Regions from separate parts of the Streptomyces sp. LN549 genome, predicted to be linked through region 1. Evidence: riboswitches for the same ligand, from Rfam matches in the RefSeq annotation. Region 1 holds a riboswitch; each other region holds the start of a gene.

Region 1 (2,189 bases):
GCAAGTCCTGCCGCACACCGGCACGCCGTGCGTGCCGGCGTGCGGGGCCTGTGGTTGCTCCCGGACTCAGCCGGCGACGGTTGCCGGCCGGCTCCCCGTAGCGTCCGTGGCCCTGACCGCCCCCGGTTTCGGAGCCAGCAGTCGTTCGGTGAGGTACCCGAAGACCAGCCCGAAGGTGGTCCAGAGCGTGACCTGCACCGCGAGCGTGGCGAGCCTGAACTCCCAGAGCAGAGCTGCCGGGAAGTCCTTTCCGACCTCGTTGAACGAGGGCAGGAAGGCGTAGGCGAGCCCGATCACCAGCACATAGCCGGCGGCCGCGGTGATGGTGGCGTTCCAGTTGCCCAGGCGGGGAGCCAGCCGCTTGCCGAGGATGACGGCGGCGACGGCCAGCAGGACGCTGAGCGCGACCATCAGGAAGAACAGGGTGGTGCGTCTGCCGATGGTGTCGGGGTTGCCGACCGCCGGCGGATTCGCCGGGTACTTCAGGAATGGCACGACGTACACGGTCAGCAGGGCCGCTCCCGCGATCAGCGCCGCCGTCGCCCTGGGGCCGAAGCGGCCCATCCGGCCGAGGGCGTAGCAGAAGACGAGTGCGGCGATGCCGCCGACAGCGACGCCGAAGACGAGTACACCGGTGGCGAGGCCGACGGTGGACTGCATGGTGCGACTGACGAGTTCCTCGCCACCGCCGTGGTCATGGCTGTGCGTCTCTTCGAGGGCGATGGCCGCGTCGACGCGGGACTCGCCGAGGAAGTAGGCGACCAGAAGTGCGAGCGCACCCGCGACGAGGCCGGCCAGCATGCCGCGGACCAGCAGAGCTCTGACAGATATGGAGTTCATGAGGGGTTCCCCTGGGTCAACCGGTTGGATCAGTGGCAGGGGAAACCGAGGAGGTGGCGCCCGTCGTGGACCCACTCGTGCACGCCTTCGCCCGAGATGAGCGCGGTGGCGCCCTGCTCGGCGCCGACGAAGTACAGCAGGATCAGCATGAGGATGCCGAAGAAGGCCGCCCAAGGGGCAATGGCCTTCAGCGAGATGGGGGTGATGGCGGGTGCGACGGCGGCGGGGGCAGCAGTCTGTGCCATGGCAGAACCTCCTGGGGGAACACGCGTCCCGATCGTGGTGCCTGAGACGAAGATGCTGGGTCTGACTTCCCGTGCAGATACGGGTTCACAGTGGCGCGACCGTGCCGGATTCTCACCGGACTTCCGTCACACCTTCGTCTTGTCGCGACCATACCGCCTGGGAGCGGGCGCCGCCATGGTGCCCGTGGACAGGCCGGCAGGCCCCGGATGCCATGGTGTGCTTGGCCAAGTGGCCACAGTTCAGGGAGTTGAGAGCGGGTATGACGGTACGGGTGATGTTGATCTCACCGGCGATGAACGCCGCACTGCGCGAGGCCCGGTTCGCGGGTGATGCGCCGCTCGACGACTCCGGGCTCCGGCAGGCCCGGGCCGCAGCGCAGGGCGTCCCCGCCGCCGACCTGATTCTGCACGGACCGTCCGGACGCTGCACCCTGACGGCCGGCGCACTGGGGCTCCGGTCAGCAGCCGATCATGCCCTCGGCGACTGGGAGTTGGGCCGATGGACCGGGGCGCGGCTGGACGAGGTGAGTGCGAGTGAGCCGGAGGGGGTGGCGGCGTGGCTGGCGGACCCCTCCGCCGCTCCGCACGGGGGAGAGTCGCTTCTGGACCTGTGCGTCCGAGCGGGCGCCTGGCTCGACTCGCTGCACGGCAGCGATGACGGGCGGGTACTGGCGGTGGTCGAGCCCGCTGTCGTGCGAGCCGCCCTCGTCCATGCACTGGCCCTGCCCCCGCAGGCGTTCTGGCGGTTCGACGTGGCCCCGTTGACGCTGACCGAGTTCAGCGGCAGGTCGGGGCGGTGGAACCTGCGCTGCGGCCGGCCGCTCGCGGCGGTACCGGTGGGCTGACCCACGCACCGGAGCGGGCGAGGACGCGTACGTACAAGAACTGTGGTTGTGCAGGAGCCTTGACACCCTCTTGGTTCACTTCTTAAATCACGTAGTGAACTAAGGCCTCACCTCCCCCATGTGACCACCATGCCCCCACTTGTCATATGCATGGCGATCGCATGCCCCTCCGTCCCGCACGGGAAGGAAAACCCATGAGTTCCCCCCACCTGACCAGGCGTCTCCTGGTCTCCGCACTCTCGGTGCTCGCTCTGGTATC
Region 2 (2,189 bases), 6.6 Mb from region 1:
TGGCCACCATCCCGGCCCCGGCCGGACCGGTCACCGACCCGGCCCGACCCGCCACGGTCTAAGAGCCTCCGGTAAGGACAGATCCACATGAACATCGACTGGGCAGCCCTCGGCACCGTCTTCGGCGTCTCCCTCGTCGCCACCGTCGCGCTCGTGGGGCTCTTCACCCTCGGCATCGTCGGCCTCTCCAAGCAGCCGGAACCGGCCGCACAGGACGGATCGGCGGGCGGATCGCTCGTGCTGGCCCGCACCGGCGCGTACGTCTGCTTCGGGCTGTGCGCCGCGGCAGTGGCCTACGGCATCTACCTGATCGTCGCCTGAGCCCCACCACCCACTCCCCGCTCCTTCGCATCGGGCCGGACGCACCACGTGTGCGTCCGGCCCGATGTGCGTCTGAGCACACTGCACCGTCGCAGGTCAACGGCAAGTTGACGGGCGTTCGCAGAGCGTGGTGGACTGCCGGAGCCATTACGGCGACAGCAGAGGAAGCCGGTGCGAATCCGGCGCGGTCCCGCCACTGTCACCGGGGAGCAGTCCCCCACCACGGAAGTCACGGTCCACGCAAGCGGACTGGAAGGCCGGGGGAACTGCGGATCCGGAAGCCAGGAGACTCTCGTCGCCGTCACGTCGAACCAGGGCGCGGACCCTGAGTGAGGACATATCGCCATGCCCGGCTGCCGTGCGTCCAGTCCTGTGCTGCTCCTGCCAGCAACTGCCTGTCCCAGGGTCCTTCGAGGCGCAACGGCCGGCTGAACCGTGCGTGCCGATCGCATCTTCGCGTACGGCGCCACAGCCGGCCTGATCGGCGATCTGCTGCTCGGTGACCCCCGCAGGGGGCACCCGGTCGCCGCCTTCGGGCGGGCCGCGGCAGGCGTCGAACGCCATCTGTGGCACGACCACCGCGGCTGGGGCGCACTGCACACCCTGGTATGCGCCGGAGGCGCCGCCGGCGGTGCCGCGCTGGCCGCCCGTGCGCTGCGCCGCCACCCTGCCGCGTCCGTCGCCCTGACCGCGGCCGCCACCTGGTCCGCCGTCGGCGGTACGTCGCTGGGGCGCGAGGCCCGGCCCATCGGCGATGCCCTGGCCGCCGGGGACCTCGGCCTGGCCCGTGAGCGGCTGCCGCATCTGTGCGGCCGCGACCCGCAGTCCCTGGACGGCCCGCAGATCGCCCGCGCCGTCGTGGAGTCCGTCGCGGAGAACACCTCGGACGCCGTCGTCGGCGCCCTGGTGTGGGGCGCGCTGGGCGGGGTCCCCGGGCTCGTCGGGTTCCGGGCCGCCAACACGCTCGACGCGATGGTCGGCCACAAATCGTCCCGCTACCGGCGTTACGGCTGGGCCTCGGCCCGCCTCGACGACCTCGCGGGCTGGCCGGGCGCCCGGCTGACGGCCCTGCTCGCCGTGACCGCCGGGGGGCGGCCACGGGGAGCGGTCCGGGCCTGGCGGGCCGACGCGGCCAAGCACCCGAGCCCCAACGCGGGCCCGGTGGAGGCCTCGTTCGCGGGCGCGCTCGGCGTACGGCTCGGCGGGACGCTCGCCTACGGCGGCCGGGTCGAACACCGCCCCGTGCTCAACGGGGACACCGGCCGGGCGGTGGAGAGCGAGGACATCGAGCGTGCCGTACGGCTGTCGCGCCGGGTGAGTGCGCTGGCCCTCGGCGTGAGCGTGGCGGCCCGCCTGGGCGCGGGGCTCGCGGCACGACGGATCGCGGGGGCCCGTACCGCGGGGGCCCGTACCGCAGGAACTCGACTCTCAGGAACTCGACTCTCAGGACGGAGACCGACATGAGCGGCGGACTGCTGGTCGCCGGGACCACCTCGGACGCGGGCAAGAGCGTCGTCACCGCGGGCATCTGCCGCTGGCTGGTGCGCCGGGGCGTGAAGGTGGCGCCGTTCAAGGCGCAGAACATGTCGCTCAACTCCTTCGTCACCCGCGAGGGCGCCGAGATCGGCCGCGCCCAGGCCATGCAGGCCCAGGCCGCCCGGGTCGAGCCGACCGCCCTGATGAACCCGGTCCTGCTCAAGCCCGGCAGCGACCGCTCCAGCCAGGTCGTCCTGATGGGGCGCGCGGTCGGCGAGATGAGCGCCCGCGGCTACCACGGCGGCCGCCAGGAGCAACTTCTGTCCACCGTCGTGGACTGCCTGGAGCAGCTTCGGGGCACGTATGACGCAGTGATCTGCGAGGGGGCGGGC
Region 3 (2,189 bases), 8.0 Mb from region 1:
GTTCATCGCCGCCGTGAGCGGTCATCTGCCGGAACTGACCGAGTCCTTCGCGTTGCCCGGTGAACTGCTCGCCGACTGGCCCATCGCGGGAGCCCGCTACACGGACGCGTACGACGACGCGGGCGCCTCCTGGCACACCGCCGCGGCCCGGGAACCTGCCGGGGACGCACGATGACAGGCGCACCGCTGAAGGGAGCCGCAGCCCTGCCGCGCCGGGCGGCGGGCGCGCTCCGGTGCCTGGGCGTCCGCGTCGTCCTGCTGGCCTTCTGGGGGACCGCAGCCCTGCTCTCACGCTGGTGCGAGGGGGTGCGCACCCACGGTGGCGAATCGGTTCGCCGCAAGGCGTGACCGGAGCGGTGCGCCCGGACACTCCGGCGTCGGGGCGGTGCGCGGCCGCGCCGCCCCGTCCGCCCCACCGCCCGTGCCCGGGCGCACCGCCGCTGAGCTGCGCAGAGGCTCGTGGTAGCGTGCCGAGAGCCAGTCGAACTCCACGTAGGGGTCAGGGAATCCGGTGCGAATCCGGAACTGACGCGCAGCGGTGAGGGGGACGGGCGGGGCCACAGCCACTGGGAGACCCACGGTTTCCCGGGAAGGCGTCCCGTCCGCGTGAACCCGAGTCCGAAGACCTGCTGGCACCCGCGGTCCGGTACCGGGCTGCGGAACTCCGTACACCGGGCCCCGCGCATGGGCCCAGAGACGCCGAGGTACTTCGTGCCGCCCATAGCCGGCCCCACCCGTTCCGCCGCCCTGCTCACCGCCGCACTGATCCTGCTGACCGCCTGCGGCGGCGGCAGGGACAGCACCGCCGCCAAGGCCGGGGGAGCCGACGGCTATCCGGTGACCCTGCAGAACTGCGGACGGACCGTCACCGTGGACGCGGCCCCGCAGCGCGCCGTGCCGGTCGACCAGGGATCGACCGAGATCCTGCTCTCGCTCGGACTGGCCGACCGGCTCGCCGCCACGGCCACCTGGACCGACCCCGTGTTGAAGGGCTTGGAGAAGGCCAACGCCGGCATCCCGAGGATCTCCGACAACCGGCCCTCGTCGGAGAAGGTCCTGGATCAGGAGCCCGACTTCGTCAGCGCCTCCTTCGAGTCGACGCTCGCCAAGGGCGGTGTCGCCCCACGCGAGCAGTTCGAGGCGCTCGGCGTCCCCACCTACGTCTCGCCCGCCGACTGCACCGCCAAGGACAACAGCAAGGACGGTGACGGTGTCCGGACCGGCGCCCTGACCATGGACAGCGTCTACCGCGAAGTACAGGACCTGGCCAAGGTGTTCGGCGTTCCCGAGCGCGGCGAGAGACTCGTTGCCGAGCTGCGCGCCCGGGTGCGCAAGGCGACGGGAGGCATCGACGCCTCAGGCGCCTCCCTGATGTACTGGTTCGCCAACTCCGAGGCCCCGTACCTGGCCGGCTGCTGCGGAGCGCCCGGCATCATCACCCGGGAACTCGGCGCGAAGAACGCCTTCGACGACACCCACGAGGAATGGCCCCAGATCAACTGGGAGACCGTCGCCGACCGCAACCCGGACGTGCTGGTCATCGGCGACCTGACGCGCAAGTCGCAGACCGCCGAGAGCGCCGCGAAGAAGATCGCCTTCCTGGAGTCCAACCCCGCCACGAAGAACATGGACGCCGTCCGGCACAAGCGCTACGTGCTGCTCAGCGGCCAGGCCATGAACCCGACCATCCGGACCGTCGAGGGTGTGGAGCGCGTGGCAGCCGGCCTGCGTACCTTCGGGCTCGCGAGGTGACGGACACCGAACAGGCCGCGGCACCGCGCGAGGACGCGAGTGTGCACGCCAGGCCCGGCCGGCGGGGCGCCCGGCGTGTCCGGGGCGGACTCCTGTGGGCCGGCGGGCTCCTGCTGCTGGCCCTGTCCGTCGCCCTCGCCGTCACCATCGGCCCGGCCCGGATCTCCGTCGCCGACGTCTGGTCCACGGTCGCCTCCCACCTCGGTGCCGGTGAGTCGCGGCTCAGCCCGATCCGCGACGGCATCATCTGGAACCTGCGCATGCCGCGCACCCTGCTCGCCGCCGTCTGCGGCGCGGGGCTCGCGGTCTGCGGCACCGTCATGCAGTCGCTGCTGCGCAACCCGCTCGCCGACCCCTTCGTCCTCGGCGTCTCCTCCGGGGCGTCGACCGGCGCGGTCGTGGTAGTCGTTCTCGGCGTCGGCGGGGGAGCGGTCTCC
Region 4 (2,189 bases), 2.7 Mb from region 1:
GGCTGGGCGGTCGGCATGGCGTACGGAACGCTCGCCGCGTACGGCGTCGCCAGCCCGACCCAGAAGCACTTCGGCGGGTCGTCCAAGGAGATCCCGGGCCTCGGCGAGATCGGCTACATCGGTCTGACGGCCTTCGTGCTGAACGTCGTGGTGGTCGTCGTCCTCACCTTCGTCCTGAACGCGGTGAAGGCGCCGGCCGGGGTCGACGAGACCTCTCCGGGCGACTACACCGCGGACGCGGGCGACCCGGGCGTGAAGACGGAGCTCCCGCCGGCCACCGCCGGTGCGCCGGGCGGCCACTGACCGCCACCTGCGTGAACGGGCCGCCGTGCGCCTCCGGGGAGGGGTGCGGCGGCCCGTTCGCGCGTCCTGCGGAAAACCCTTTGCGGCCACGGCCCGTGGGTACGGCAGACTTCCGCCCATGGACATAGCGATCCGGCCGGTCGAGCCCGCCGAGCACGCGCTCCTCGGCGAGATCACCGCCGAGGCCTATCTCGGCGACGGGCTCCTGGACTTCGGCGCCGACGATCCGTACCTGGTGCAGCTGCGCGACGTACCCCGCCGGGCCGCCGAGGCCGAGGTACTGGTGGCCGCCGACGCGCGGGGCCGCGTCCTGGGCGGGGTCACCTACGCCCCGCCGGGCAACCCGTGGGCCGACATCGCGACGGCCGACGAGGCCGAGTTCCGGATGCTGGCGGTCTCCCGCGAGGCCCGCGGCGCCGGGGCGGGCGAGGCGCTCGTACGGGCCTGTATCGACCGCGCACGGGGCACCACGGGGGTCACGGGGCTCGTCCTGTCGACGCAGCCGGCCATGCACGGCGCCCATAGGATCTACGGGCGCCTCGGCTTCGTACGGACCCCCGAGAGGGACTGGAGCCCCATCGCCGAGCTCAAGCTGCTGACGTACCGTCTGGAGCTCGGGCCCCTGCCGTAAGGGCGCACTTGGAGGGTCCGAGATCTCGCACGACACAACATGTGGGGGCTGCCGCATCCGGCAGCCCCCACATGTATGCTCGTGCTCGCTGTCGCCGCAGGGAAATCCGGTGTGAATCCGGAACTGTCCCGCAACGGTGTGTTCGGTGTGCTTTTGTGCACTCCCGAGTCCGAGGTCCTGCCGACAGCGCATCCGGCTCGACCGATCCGGATGCCCAGACGTCCGGGCCTCGTGGATGGGCCGGTGGACGCCGCACGGAGCGCTGCCCTGCCGGGTCCCGCTCCGCCCGGCTGCCCCCGCTCCCCGAAGGCCCGGAGCCGAGCGAGGGAGAGCACCGCGTGACCATCGCGCCAGCCGATCCGGTTTCAGCGGCCGAGTCCGAAGCAGCCGAGGCCGAGACGGTCCGGTCCGGCGGACCCGCGAAGGACAGACCGGGGACCGCACTGCTGCGGACCCTGACCGACCTCACCGCCGATCTGCCCGACACCGACCCCGGACGCGTCGCCGCCGCCGCGCTGCGCGGCCGTAACGCCCGGTCGGACGAGGCCGAGCTGCGCTCGCTGGCCACCGAGGCCGCCGCGGGCCTGATCTCCGAGGACCCCGCCTACTCCCGGCTCGCCGCCCGTCTCCTCACCCGCACCATCGCGGACGAGGCGGCCGGGCAGGGCGCGACGTCATTCTCCGCCTCGGTCGCCGTCGGGCACCGCGAGGGCCTGATCGCCGACCGCACCGCCGAGTTCGTGACGCTCCACGCGGCCGCCCTGGACGCGCTGGTCGGGCAGTCGCTCGCCGACGGCGCCGACGACCGTTTCGGCTACTTCGGCCTGCGCACCCTGCACAGCCGCTACCTGCTGCGCCACCCGCTCAGCCGTCAGGTCATCGAGACGCCGCAGCACTTCATGCTGCGCGTCGCCTCCGGGCTCGCCGAGGACACCTCCGAGCGCGCCCTGGACGAGGTCGCCGCGCTGTACGGGCTGATGAGCCGGCTGGACTACCTGCCCTCCTCCCCCACGCTCTTCAACTCCGGCACCCGCCACCCGCAGATGTCCTCCTGCTACCTGCTGGACTCGCCGCTGGACGAGCTGGACTCGATCTACGACCGCTACCACCAGGTGGCGCGCCTCTCCAAGCACGCGGGCGGCATCGGCCTCTCGTACTCCCGCATCCGCGCCCGCGGTTCACTGATCCGCGGCACCAACGGGCACTCCAACGGCATCGTCCCGTTCCTGAAGACGCTCGACGCCTCCGTCGCCGC

The links. Region 1 has a riboswitch for cobalamin ahead of SH922_RS37735 (CbtB-domain containing protein). Riboswitches for the same ligand answer to the same signal wherever they lie in the genome.
Region 2: linked by a shared signal. The riboswitch ahead of SH922_RS08695 (cobalamin biosynthesis protein) and the one ahead of SH922_RS37735 (CbtB-domain containing protein) in region 1 are both predicted to bind cobalamin.
Region 3: linked by a shared signal. The riboswitch ahead of SH922_RS02495 (ABC transporter substrate-binding protein) and the one ahead of SH922_RS37735 (CbtB-domain containing protein) in region 1 are both predicted to bind cobalamin.
Region 4: linked by a shared signal. The riboswitch ahead of SH922_RS26815 (ribonucleoside-diphosphate reductase subunit alpha) and the one ahead of SH922_RS37735 (CbtB-domain containing protein) in region 1 are both predicted to bind cobalamin.

What each region holds. Positions count from the first base shown of each region.
Region 1 covers NZ_JAZHRI010000002.1:8,532,639-8,534,827, reverse strand. Annotated here, with positions in the region: gene SH922_RS37740 (CbtA family protein) at 67-840, opposite strand; gene SH922_RS37735 (CbtB-domain containing protein) at 870-1,085, opposite strand; adenosylcobalamin (AdoCbl) riboswitch at 1,130-1,225, opposite strand; gene SH922_RS37730 (histidine phosphatase family protein) at 1,346-1,930, shown strand; partial or broken gene SH922_RS37725 (family 16 glycosylhydrolase) at 2,125-2,189, shown strand, end outside.
Region 2 covers NZ_JAZHRI010000002.1:1,975,710-1,977,898, forward strand. Annotated here, with positions in the region: gene SH922_RS08685 (anion permease) at 1-62, shown strand, start outside; gene SH922_RS08690 (hypothetical protein) at 88-321, shown strand; cobalamin riboswitch at 482-613, shown strand; gene SH922_RS08695 (cobalamin biosynthesis protein) at 757-1,785, shown strand; gene SH922_RS08700 (cobyric acid synthase) at 1,782-2,189, shown strand, end outside.
Region 3 covers NZ_JAZHRI010000002.1:525,270-527,458, reverse strand. Annotated here, with positions in the region: gene SH922_RS02505 (acyl-CoA dehydrogenase) at 1-175, shown strand, start outside; gene SH922_RS02500 (hypothetical protein) at 172-348, shown strand; cobalamin riboswitch at 462-649, shown strand; gene SH922_RS02495 (ABC transporter substrate-binding protein) at 712-1,752, shown strand; gene SH922_RS02490 (FecCD family ABC transporter permease) at 1,794-2,189, shown strand, end outside.
Region 4 covers NZ_JAZHRI010000002.1:5,882,280-5,884,468, reverse strand. Annotated here, with positions in the region: gene mctP (monocarboxylate uptake permease MctP) at 1-303, shown strand, start outside; gene SH922_RS26820 (GNAT family N-acetyltransferase) at 422-934, shown strand; cobalamin riboswitch at 997-1,134, shown strand; gene SH922_RS26815 (ribonucleoside-diphosphate reductase subunit alpha) at 1,273-2,189, shown strand, end outside.